DNA from 2 places in the Dickeya dadantii NCPPB 898 genome. Region 1 is predicted to be linked to the other one. Evidence: predicted binding sites of a transcription regulator. Region 1 holds the regulator's gene; the other holds the start of a gene.

The links. Region 1 encodes ArgR, which controls arginine synthesis, uptake and breakdown. Its sites were predicted from a motif close to ANTGAATAAAAATACANT; they were not measured.
Positions count from the first base shown of each region.
Region 2: argA (amino-acid N-acetyltransferase) is a predicted target of ArgR. The motif match lies at 1,144-1,161, and genes of this name have one in related genera.

Region 1 covers NZ_CM001976.1:631,335-635,034, forward strand. The annotation lists gene dnaG (DNA primase) at 1-210, opposite strand, end outside; gene rpsU (30S ribosomal protein S21) at 338-553, opposite strand; gene tsaD (tRNA (adenosine(37)-N6)-threonylcarbamoyltransferase complex transferase subunit TsaD) at 782-1,795, shown strand; gene argR (transcriptional regulator ArgR) at 1,841-2,311, opposite strand; gene mdh (malate dehydrogenase) at 2,802-3,700, shown strand, end outside.
Region 2 covers NZ_CM001976.1:1,045,165-1,048,864, reverse strand. The annotation lists gene amiC (N-acetylmuramoyl-L-alanine amidase AmiC) at 1-948, opposite strand, end outside; gene argA (amino-acid N-acetyltransferase) at 1,173-2,498, shown strand; gene ptrA (pitrilysin) at 2,611-3,700, opposite strand, start outside.

The DNA.
Region 1 (3,700 bases):
CGCGTTGCCGTGGGCGCCGCAGCCGAAGCAATGGTAGAACTGCTTGTCACCGTTAACGGTGAACGAAGGGGTTTTCTCGTGGTGGAACGGGCAACACGCGTGATAATTCTTGCCCTGCTTTTTCAGTTTGACGCGCGCATCGATCAGGTCAACGATGTCGGTGCGAGCCAGCAGGTCATTAATAAATACGCGGGGAATACGTCCAGCCATAAGCCCCTTATCTATATACGTTTATAAACGACAATAAGCCGCGCATTCCTTTCGGAAAGCACGGCCTTCGTATGCAACTGCTAAGTCTGCGGATTAATCACGCGGTGGAGGATACACCTCCAGAAAATTAATACAGACGAGTGCGGCGTGCGTTTTCTCGAGCCAGCTTCTTGGCGTGACGTTTCACAGCAGAAGCTTTGGCGCGTTTACGTTCGGTAGTCGGTTTTTCATAGAACTCACGACGACGAACTTCAGCCAAAACACCCGCTTTTTCGCAGGAACGCTTGAAACGACGCAGAGCGACGTCGAACGGCTCGTTTTCACGTACTTTAATTACCGGCATGTGCCTCTCACCTTAGTAAATTCGGTTTGCTGCTGGCCTTGTGCCAGCCTTTTCAAAATGGTGCGGAATTCTACTGCAACTGTGGCGCGTTTGTAAAGTGCGTCAGCGATCATAAAACGCGCGGCGCCGGTTCGCTCGTCTGTGGACTGGCTTATGATAGACTATGCCCCGCCTGAATCAAGCAGCCGTGGCGGGCCGCCGTAAATGTAAACGAGAGTGAAAACAGCAATGCGCGTATTGGGTATTGAAACATCCTGCGATGAAACCGGGGTCGCGATTTATGACACGCAGGCCGGACTACTGGCGAATCAGCTTTATAGCCAGGTGAAATTGCATGCCGATTATGGCGGCGTGGTGCCTGAGCTGGCCTCTCGCGATCATGTTCGCAAAACCGTGCCACTGATTCAGGCGGCGCTGGAAGAAGCCGGGCTACAGCACGGCGATATCGATGGCGTCGCTTATACGGCCGGCCCGGGTCTGGTGGGGGCGCTGCTGGTCGGTGCAACGGTAGGGCGCTCGCTGGCGTTCGCCTGGAATGTGCCGGCCATACCGGTGCATCACATGGAAGGGCACTTGCTGGCGCCGATGCTGGAAGACAACCCGCCGGCGTTTCCGTTTGTCGCGTTGCTGGTGTCCGGCGGTCATACCCAGTTGATCAGCGTTACCGGTATTGGCGAATACCGTTTGCTGGGTGAGTCTATCGATGATGCGGCCGGCGAGGCGTTCGATAAAACCGCCAAGCTGCTGGGGCTGGATTATCCGGGTGGGCCGTTGCTGTCGAAAATGGCACAAGGCGGGCATGCCGGTCGCTTTGTTTTCCCCCGGCCGATGACTGATCGACCCGGTCTGGATTTTAGTTTCTCCGGGCTGAAGACGTTCGCCGCCAATACTATCCGTGAAAACGGCAGCGATCCGCAAACGCAGGCGGATATCGCGCGAGCGTTCGAAGATGCGGTGGTGGATACGCTAGCCATCAAATGCCGGCGAGCGCTTGACGAGACCGGGTTCAGCCGGCTGGTAATGGCTGGCGGCGTGAGCGCCAACCGGACATTGCGCCAGCGGCTGGCGGACATCATGGCGAAACGAGGCGGCGACGTGTTCTATGCCCGCCCTGAATTCTGTACCGATAACGGCGCCATGATTGCTTATGCGGGAGCGGTTCGCCTTGCCCAGGGCGTGACGGATGAGCTTGGCATCACGGTTCGGCCGCGTTGGCCGCTGGCCGAATTACCGGCGTTGTGATGGTCTGGCTATTCCACCTCAAACGGATGACGGGGCGGAGAAGCATTACAGTTCCTGTTCAAACAATACCAGTATTGCTTCATACAACTGTTTGACACTGAAGCCCCGGGCTGGCGTGGTAAAAATGGTATCGTCGCCGGCGATGGTGCCGAGAATTCCTTCCGATTTGCCCAGTGAGTCCAGCAGGCGGGCGATCAACTGCGCAGCGCCGGGGCTGGTGTGAATCACGACCACCGCGTCGTTGTAATCGACGTCCAGCACCAGGTTTTTCAGCGGGCTAGTGGTGGTGGGAACACCCAGTTCGGCAGGCAGACAGTAAACCATCTCCATCTTCGCGTTGCGGGTACGCACCGCGCCAAACTTGGTCAACATGCGGGATACTTTGGACTGGTTGATGTTCTCGAAACCATCGTCCTGCAGCGCTTGCACAATCTCGCTTTGCGAGCTGAATTTCTCTTCTTTTAACAGCGCCTTGAACGCCTTAACCAAGTCTTCTTGTTTCGTAGAGTTACGCATTCTGCACCGTGTCCGGGAAAAAGTAGAACATGCGGCCATTATGCATTTGAATGAATTTTTATGCAATATGAGCGCGTATAAAACCGGATTGTTGGCCTGAGACATCGGACTTCATGTGCGGCGGGGCAATACTTTACCAGGGTGTCAAAAAACGTGCTCTTCATCACATAAAAGTAAAATAAATGTTATCAAAATGATGTTGTTTGGAGGCTGATGGTCGGTGTAATGTAACACACCCGTTAATCAGTCGTGGGCTTATGCCGGGGCGCACCGCAATTGCCTGTTACTTTAATTACCTTTCAGATATCGGGCAGATTGTTAGTTTATTATTAATCACATAGTGCGTTATCGCTGCGTGCCTATTTTTCGCTGCGGACCTATGTAGTGGCCCTCTGAAAACAGGTCTGACGCCTGGCTTCTCTCGCGAGCATAAACGTTTTTAACTAAACGCATCCACGGTAATTTTACTTAACATAATAAGGAGTTTAGGATGAAAGTTGCAGTTCTCGGAGCCGCTGGTGGTATTGGTCAAGCCCTTGCCCTTCTCCTCAAAACCCAGCTTCCTTCAGGTTCAGAGCTCTCTCTTTATGATATCGCCCCCGTTACGCCGGGTGTGGCTGTCGATCTGAGCCATATTCCCACCGATGTGAAAATCAAAGGTTTCAGCGGTGAAGATGCTACCCCTGCTCTGGAAGGCGCGGATATTGTACTGATGTCTGCCGGGGTGGCCCGTAAGCCGGGGATGGATCGTTCCGATCTGTTTAACGTGAACGCAGGGATTGTGCGTAACCTGGTTTCGCAAATTGCCCGTACTTGCCCTACCGCTTGTATCGGTATTATCACCAATCCGGTCAATACCACGGTGGCGATTGCTGCCGAAGTGCTGAAGCAGGCCGGCGTATATAACAAAGACAAACTGTTTGGCGTCACGACGCTGGACATTGTCCGTTCCAGTACTTTTGTCGCCGAACTGAAAGGCAAACAGCCGCAGGCCATTGACGTACCGGTTATCGGCGGCCACTCCGGCGTTACCATCCTGCCGTTGCTGTCACAGATTCCGGGCGTGAGCTTCACCGAGCAGGAAGCGGCTGATCTGACCAAACGTATTCAGAATGCAGGTACCGAAGTCGTGGAAGCGAAAGCCGGCGGCGGGTCGGCAACCCTGTCCATGGGCCAGGCCGCAGCACGCTTTGGTCTGTCTCTGGTTCATGCTCTGCAGGGCGAAAGCGGCGTGGTCGAGTGCGCTTACGTGGAAGGCGACGGCAAGCACGCCCGTTTCTTTGCCCAACCGCTGTTGCTGGGCAAAAACGGCGTTGCTGAGCGTAAAGACATCGGTACTTTGAGCGCGTTTGAACAGCAGTCTCTGGTTAGCATGCTGGATACCCTGAA
Region 2 (3,700 bases), 410 kb from region 1:
CAGATAACGATCGCCGCTCAGGCTGACGCCGCCAATCAAATCAGATTCGTTCTGGGTTTGCGCCAGATAACGCGCCGCAGAGCTGGTCGCGCCTTTTTTTGACAGGGCAAACACCGAGGAACCGCGGGCAGCACGGTTGGTGAAGGCATCGGCGTGGATAGAGACGAACAGGTCGGCGCGCTGTTTGCGCGCTTTAGCCACCCGCACTTTGAGCGGAATGAACACATCCTCATTGCGGGTCATGTAGACCTTCATGTTGCGCTCACGCTCGATCAGCGCTTTCAGGCGCCGGGCAATTTGCAGCACCACGTCTTTTTCGCGGGTCCGGTTTTTGCCGATGGCGCCGGGGTCCTCGCCGCCGTGTCCCGGATCAAGCATGATAACCAGCGGTCTTTCGCGCCCCGCCTTACCGTCTTTGGGCCTTTCCGGCGGCAGCGTCCGTTCCAGTTCGCCTTTATTGTAATCCTCCAGCAACGCCAGCAGCGGATCATCAGCCTCGTCGTAACGACCGGCGGCGGGGTACAAATCCATCACCAGACGGTTTCGGAAGCCGGCGACCGGCGCCAGCGTAAACAGTTTAGGATTGACCTTCTGCCTTAATTCCAGCACCAGACGCACGGTATTCTTGTCAAACTGCCCGGCACGCGCCGTTTTGATGAAAGGATCCGGCCGTTCGAATTGCCGGCCGGCATTTTTCAGCACGCTATTCAACGAGGCGTTTTCAATATCCACCACCAGACGTTCGGGATTTTCCAGCATGAACTGGCGGTACTTGAGCGGCTGGCTGGACTCCAGCGTCACACGGCTATAGGAAGAAGAAGGCCACACCCGCACGGCAAGCACCTGCGAGACGGCGGCCAGCCCGATGCCGCTGATACTCAGTAACCAGGTGGCGGCGGCGCCCTGTAATAAATGACGACGGGTCAGATGGTGCTTCGGATCAGACATGCAACTCCGGTAATGGCTAAAGAAATCAGGCAGATTGATAAAAACGTCAAAAACTTTAACTAATACGCATCGGGCTGTCATGCAAAAATCATTTTTATGTTTTTTACTGTGATAAGCAGACTTCTCTGAACTATCGGGCCAGACCGAAAAGTTATCGCTTGCCTTTTGGTTTACGAGGAATAAAAATACGAAAATATCGAATAAAAATTCAAAGAGGGCTCGCAGTGAAGGAACGTAGTACAGAACTGGTTCAAGGCTTCCGCCACTCAGTTCCTTACATCAACGCACATCGCGGTAAAACGTTTGTCATTATGCTCGGCGGCGAAGCTATCGAGCATGAAAATTTTGCCAAAATCGTCAATGATATCGGGCTGTTACATAGTCTCGGCATCAAGCTGGTGGTGGTTTATGGCGCACGACCCCAGATCGATGCGAACCTGATGGCCCATAACTACGAGCCCCGCTACCACAAGCACACCCGCGTGACAGACAGCACCACGCTGGAACTGGTGAAACAGGCGGCCGGCATGCTGCAACTGGACATCACCGCCCGGCTGTCGATGAGCCTGCTGAACACGCCGCTACAAGGCGCGCACATTAACGTGGTCAGCGGCAACTTCATCATTGCCCAGCCGCTGGGCGTGGATGACGGCGTGGACTACTGCCACAGCGGGCGCATTCGCCGCATCGACGAAGAAGCGCTGCATCGCCAGTTGGACAGCGGCGCCATCGTGCTGTTGGGCCCGGTAGCGGTTTCCGTCACCGGCGAAAGTTTCAACCTGACGTCGGAAGAAGTCGCCACCCAGTTGGCTATCAAACTCCGGGCCGAAAAGATGATCGGTTTTTGCGCCTCTCAGGGCGTGACCAACATCGAAGGCAGCATTGTGTCCGAACTGCTGCCGGACGAAGCCCAACAGCGCATCCAGTCACTGGAGGAAGCCGGCGACTATAACTCCGAGATTGTGCGTTTCCTGCGCGGCGCGGTAAAAGCCTGCCGCAGCGGAGTACGCCGCAGCCACCTGATCAGCTATCAGGAAGATGGTGCGCTGTTGCAGGAACTGTTCTCCCGCGACGGCATCGGTACCCAGATCGTGATGGAAAGCGCCGAGCAAATCCGCCGGGCGACCATCAATGACATCGGCGGCATTCTGGAGCTGATTCGCCCGCTGGAACAGCAAGGCATTCTGGTGCGCCGTTCGCGCGAACAACTCGAAATGGAGATAGACAAATTCACCGTGGTGGTCCGCGATAATCTGACTATCGCCTGCGCCGCGCTCTATCCATTCCCGGAAGAGAGTATCGGTGAAATGGCCTGCGTGGCGGTCCACCCGGAATACCGCAACTCGTCGCGTGGCGATCAGTTGCTGCACCATATCGCCGTACAGGCCCGCCAGCAGGGACTCAAACGCCTGTTCGTGCTGACCACCCACAGCATCCACTGGTTCCAGGAACGCGGTTTCCAGCCGGCGGAGGTCGCCGTGCTGCCGAAGCGCAAGCAGGAGCTTTACAACTACCAGCGTCGTTCCAAGATTCTGGTCATCGACCTGTAAGGCAAATAACGCGTGGTTCATCGCCACGCGTTACTCACACTGCTCCCCTTCTTTTCCTGTGCCGGCCATTATCCCGGCACAGGTATTTCAGAATCTCACCAGCACCTTACTCTTACTGCGTTTCCGTCTGTTTTTGTTCCACCTTTTGCTCCACCGGTTTTAGCGTCAGCGTCCGTTGCAGCGCGGAAGTAGAGGCATAGGATTGCCATTCCGACGGCCGGGCGTAGTCCGCCTGCCCGCTCGCACTGCCGGAAACCTGGGACAAAATCGCCAGCCCCTGCGGATGCAGCGCCTGGCGGAAAAAGTCGGTTAACTGCGTCGAAGAAATGGACGCCAGTTGTCCGATCAGCTGCTGGCGGGTATCGAAGGCAAAATTCTCCCGCTCCAGATCGCCACGTAGACGGGCCGCCTCTTCATCCAGCGTTTGCGGCGGCTGACTGAGCGCATTGATCAACCCCTGCTTATTCTGAGCAAACGTCTCTGCGTTCATGGCGTTCAGGCGCTGCTCCGCCTTACCGAAAAAGTCCTGATAACGTTGATAGAGGTAGGCGGGCTGCTGGCTGTTGCTTTGCAGCAGGAAACCAATCCCCCACTGGCGATCGACCGAAACCGGGGTGGCGAACACGGCATAGCCCAGCTGTTCGTCAGTACGCAACTGATTAAAGAACCAGGGATGAATGATCTGCCCCAGCAGCTTACTGTAAGCCGCGCTCTGTACTTCGCCATACCCTGCCGGAATATATACCGCCGCCAGTGCCGAATCCGTGCTGCCAGCGCTGCGTTGCAGCGTGGCTCTCTGTGATTGACTGATGCTGACCGACTGCCCGCGCCACCATTCGGTACCGCCGCAGCCAAGGCGCTCACGCAGGCTGTGCGACAAGCTGACCACCTTGTCCTGCTCCAGGTTGCCGACCACCAGCATTTCCGGCGCGGCCTGCTGCAATAAAGCCTTGCGGTATTGCATCAGCTCCTGCAGCGTAATGTCTTTCAGCAAGTTGCGCCGCTCGCTTCGTTCGCTGTAAGGCACGTTCGACAGCCCCTTAATCGGGAACATCGCCTGTTCATACGCTTTGGCCTTCTCGGCTGCATCCAGTTGTTCGGCGTACCAGGATTTTGCCTGTTCCAACTGTTCTTCCGTCGAGCTGAAGTTGGCGTATTGTTCCACCAGCGTCAGCAATAGCTCCGGCAGATGCTGGGTGTAG